DNA from 2 places in the Arthrobacter sp. Y3221159 genome. Region 2 is predicted to be linked to the other one. Evidence: predicted binding sites of a transcription regulator. Region 2 holds the regulator's gene; the other holds the start of a gene.
What was found. The regulator LexA, encoded in region 2, represses DNA repair genes until DNA is damaged. The targets are predictions, from matches to a motif close to TCGAACANNTGTTCGA.
Positions count from the first base shown of each region.

Region 1: AC5RT3_RS06300 (4-hydroxyphenylacetate 3-hydroxylase N-terminal domain-containing protein) is a predicted target of LexA. The motif match lies at 847-862, and genes of this name have one in related genera.

Region 1 is NZ_JBNHFC010000004.1:195,574-197,970, forward strand. Features, by position in the region: gene AC5RT3_RS06295 (FAD-binding oxidoreductase) at 1-660, shown strand, start outside; gene AC5RT3_RS06300 (4-hydroxyphenylacetate 3-hydroxylase N-terminal domain-containing protein) at 1,078-2,397, shown strand, end outside.
Region 2 is NZ_JBNHFC010000007.1:42,735-45,131, reverse strand. Features, by position in the region: gene AC5RT3_RS08895 (ATP-dependent DNA helicase) at 1-880, shown strand, start outside; gene lexA (transcriptional repressor LexA) at 953-1,687, opposite strand; gene AC5RT3_RS08885 (LysM peptidoglycan-binding domain-containing protein) at 2,125-2,397, shown strand, end outside.

The DNA.
Region 1 (2,397 bases), on a different contig from region 2:
AAGGGACTCGCCCAACGCAGGCTTGAGATCATTCGGGAACGCTTCGCCGGGCTTGAAGGGTTTACCGTCAAAGCCAGGCTCTATGAAGGCGCCGAAGGCGTACAGGTCGCCTATGACGACATTGCGGACATGGACCGCACTCAAATGGCCGGAGTGCCCACCCTGAAGCCCTTGTCCACGGTGGCATGGGCGGCGGAAAACGGCGGGCATATCGACGCTGCCCCCATCATTCCCGCCCGAGGGGAGGAAGTGTGGGCGTTCTATCGAGAAGCCAAGGAGCTGTACCGCCGGTTCGGCTTTGACCTGTACATCGGTTACCACCTCTACCCGCGCCATATGGTGCACGTGACCATGATCTTCTTCGAAAACGATAACCAGGAGCAGTTGGCGCGCGCACGGGCTCTCTACTCAGCGTTGCTGGCAGCAGCCCGTAGCCACGGGTACGCGCCCTACCGCAGCCATGTGGACTACATGGATGTCATCGCTGACGGCTTCGACTACAACAACAACGCCATCCGTCGGCTCCAGGAGACACTGAAGGACGTGCTGGATCCCAACGGCATCCTGGCGCCCGGAAAGCAGGGGGTGTGGCCCCGGCGGTACCGCGAGGTCGGGGCGGAAGCCTCGGACGGCGTCGCCGAATCGGCTGTCCCGCTTTAGAACGCCTGTCCAAAGCAGCTTCCGACAGGTTGCGGCGACGGAAGCCATCACGGAGAAGGGGCCGGACGCTGGTGAAGCAAACCAGCGTCCGGCCCTTTTCGCTACAGGACCGCCAGTAGTAGCCCCAGGGTGCGCTCCTGGAGGTGGACGCGTGCTCCTTTTGCCTTGCAGCGGCGTGTCCAGGGCTTGTACATGGATTCGAACAGCATCCGCCGGGAAATCCCCCTACGTCGAGTTGTTCTTGCACGGCCGCCTGTACCTCGACGATTTGATCGCCTGGAAGATTCCGCTCAAGGACATTGATGAGGCATTGTCAATTTCCAGCTTTTTATATAATATTCCATCAGAATGCATTTTGCATGGGGAGTGTTGGGCTATCTCGTCCAATTACTTGCGCCAGCTGAGAAGGAGTTCGAAGTGACAGCACGCACCGGAGCAGAGTACAAGCGGGGCCTGGACGACGGCCGAGAGGTATGGCTGGGGTCGGAGCGCATCTCCGTCCTTGAGCACCCGGCCTTTAAAGGATCGGTTGAAGGCATGGCCGGCTACTTCGACTACCAGCACAAGTACGCGGCGGACTGCCTGAGCACCCACCCGGAGACCGGCGAGGCCATGAACGTCAGCCACTCGCTGCCTAGAAACGCGGAAGACATAGTGCGCCGCCACCGCGCCTTCGACCGCCTGGCCCGGTACTCCAATGGCATGCTCGGCCGCACGCCGGACTACGTCAACGTGGTCCTGGCCGGGCACGTGGTCCGCAAGGACATCTTTGACCGCTCCGGGGACCCGGTGTACCACCAGCGGCTGGCGGCATACCAGCGCGAAGTCATCGAAAAGGACCTCGCACTGACCCACACCATTGTGCACGCCGCGATCGATAAGAGCGTCGGCGAACTGCAGGGCATGAACGAGGAACTCACCCTGCGCGTGATGAAACGGACTGAGCAGGGCCTCATCGTCAAGGGCGCGAAGATGCTCGCCACCCTCGGCCCCATCGCCGATGAGCTGTACGTCTACCCGGCAGTGCCCATCCAAAAAGGCTCCGAGGAATACGCAATCTCCTTCGCTATCCCCGTGGCCACCCCCGGCGTTGTCGCCATTTGCCGGGACCACTACGGCGTGGACGCGGCCCTGGAGGACAAGCCGTTCTCCTCACGTTTCGACGAACAGGACGCCGTCATCATCTTTGATGACGTCTTGGTGCCTTGGGACCGCGTGTTTATTGACGGCAACCTGGACGTCTACAACTCCATCAACGCAGGCACCGCTTCCGGCAACACGCAGCAGCAGACGGCCATCCGCGCGGCCGTGAAGCTGGAGTTCGCCTACGATCTGTGCACGCAGATTGCCAAGGTGACCGGGACTGAGGGCAAGCCCGATGTCGGCGCGATGCTCGGTGAAATCTACACCTACCTGCGGCTCACCCGGGCGGCCATCCATTCGGCGGAACTTCGGGCCTCGGACTGGGGCGGCGGAGCGTACTTCTGCCACGACGACATCAGCTCCCTGCGGGCCATCATGCCGGGCTGGATGATTCGGATCAACGACATCATCAAGTCCATGGGCTCGCACAACCTGCTGGCAACACCCACGGGCGGTGCGTTCCACGATCCCCGGCTGGGCCCGCTGCTGGAAAAGTACCTCCCCGGTGCCAACGGCATCAGCGCCCAAGAACGCGCCCGCATTATGCGCACCGCCTGGGACTTCGCCGGCTCGGCACTGGGCAGCCGGATCGAA
Region 2 (2,397 bases):
TGCCAGTTCCTTCGACCCCGGCCAGGGGTATTCGCAGCCCGACGAATCCGCGCCCGTGCTGGTCAACATCGCGCCACTGTCCGTGGCAGGCCGGCTGCGGGAGGGCCTCTTTGCCGATCACACCGTGATCCTGACATCCGCCACCCTGGCCATCGGATCAGCGTTCGAGCCCGCCGCCGGGGGTCTCGGCCTGGTGGGAGACGGCGCCCCCAGCTGGACCGGCGTGGACGTGGGCTCGCCCTTCGACTACCCGAAGCAGGGCATACTGTACGTTGCCGGCCACCTGCCCAAACCGGGCCGGGGCGCATCGCCGGAATCGCTGGCCGAATTGGAGGCGCTCATCCGCGCATCCGGCGGCGGGGCGCTCTGCCTGTTCTCCTCACGGCGCGCCGCCGAGGAAGCAGCCGAGGCGCTTCGCCCCAAGCTCGGTGTGACAGTCCTTTGCCAGGGCGATTCCACCATGACGGCCCTGGTCAAGCAATTCGCCGACGAACCGGACACCTGCCTGTTCGGAACCATGTCCCTGTGGCAGGGAGTAGACGTCCCCGGCGGATCGTGCCGGCTGGTGGTCATCGACCGCATTCCGTTCCCGCGGCCCGACGATCCGCTCATGACGGCGCGGTCCCGTGCGGTGGCGCAGGCGGGCGGCAACGGGTTCATGTCGGTGTCCGCCACCCATGCCGCCATCCGGCTGGCCCAGGGGGCAGGCCGCCTGATCCGGTCCACCGGCGACAAGGGAGTGGTGGCGGTGCTGGATTCACGCCTTGCCACCGAGCGCTACGCCGGGTTCCTGCGGGGGGCTCTGCCCCCGTTCTGGGCCACGACGGACCGGAAGACAGCGGTAGCAGCCCTTGAGCGGCTGGCCGCGGAGGCCCACTGACAGACGGCACCCTCCCGTGAAAGGGGAAGGTGCCGTCTTTTTCGAACTATAAAGTTGTTGGTCCTGCTCTCCCTAGAGCGAGCGCAGGACCGAGACCACTTTGCCCATGATGGTGGCGTGGTCGCCAAGAATCGGTTCGTACTGGGTGTTCTGCGGGAGCAGCCAGGTATGGCCGTCACGCTGGCGGAAGGTCTTGACCGTGGCCTCATCGTCCAGGAGCGCCGCCACGATATCGCCGTTGGCGGCATCCGCCTGGCGCCGCACCACCACCCAGTCACCGTCGCAGATGGCGGCGTCCACCATGGAATCGCCCGCCACCCGAAGCATGAACAGCTCGCCCTGTCCCACCAGCTGGCGGGGGAGCGGCATGACGTCCTCCACCAGTTGGTCGGCCAGGATGGGACCGCCGGCGGCGATCCGGCCGACCAGTGGCACCATGGCGGTGTCCACTGCGGTGGGCAGCTCCGTTACTGTGGCACCCGCGTCCTGGGGCAGCGAAACCGAAGGACCGCCGGTCTTTGCGGGTCCGCCATCCAGTGTGAGAGGCGTGAGTACCTCCATGGCCCGGGGCCGCTTCGGATCCCGCCGGAGGTAGCCCAGCTTCTCCAGTTGTGAGAGCTGGTGGGTGACGCTGGACAGGCTGGCCAGACCCACAGTGTCGCCAATTTCGCGCATCGAGGGCGGGTAGCCGTTCTCGTTGACCGAGCGCTGGATGGTTTCCAGAATTTTCTTCTGCCGCGGCGTGAGCCCCTTCGCGGCCCTTTTCGGCTGCGAGGCTGCCCTGCCCCCGGTGGCTGCTGCTGCCATATTCGCCAATGCCTTTCGGTTGCCACCGGGCTTTCCAAGGCTCCGGACTGGGTGACTTGCCCTTTTGTCAGACCCTGCTGATCAGCTTCAAGGGTGGTTGTTTCCTGTTTCAAAGCTAGGCCAGCCACTTTGCTTTTTCAAACATTTGTTCTAGCGAGTCTCGACATTATTCGTTGATAGGTGCTAAAACTGGAGAGGCAAAAGTTCGAATATGTGTTCTAGTCAAGTGCACGGTATTCGAAAACCGTTCGAATGCGAAGGCCGGAATGTCAGTGGTGCCGGGCAGGCTGGACCTCGTAAAGCAGGAAGTCACCAGTCCCCGCCCCCAGGCGGAGAACGCACCAAGGCATTAGAGGCACTAACGGCAGTACCGGCACTACAGGCACCACAGCACGATTTTTCCCCGGCAGCACAGGATGGTCCAGGAGGGCTCAGACATGTCAGCTATATCCGCTTCGCAGGCAAACGCTCCGCAGGCCTCTGCCCGGCAGGCTTTGCAGCACGCCACGCCCGGAACCCCGGGCGGCCCGGCGCCCCTGCCTCCCCTTCGTCTGACCCGGCGGGGAAAGATCGTCCTGATCGGTATCCCGCTTGTGCTGCTGGCGGCCCTGCTGCTGTCCCTGGCAGGGTTCTTTAACTCGCCGGCCAAGGCCTCCGACACTGCTGAAGACCTCACGGTGACCCCCACGGTGACCGTTACAGTCCAGTCC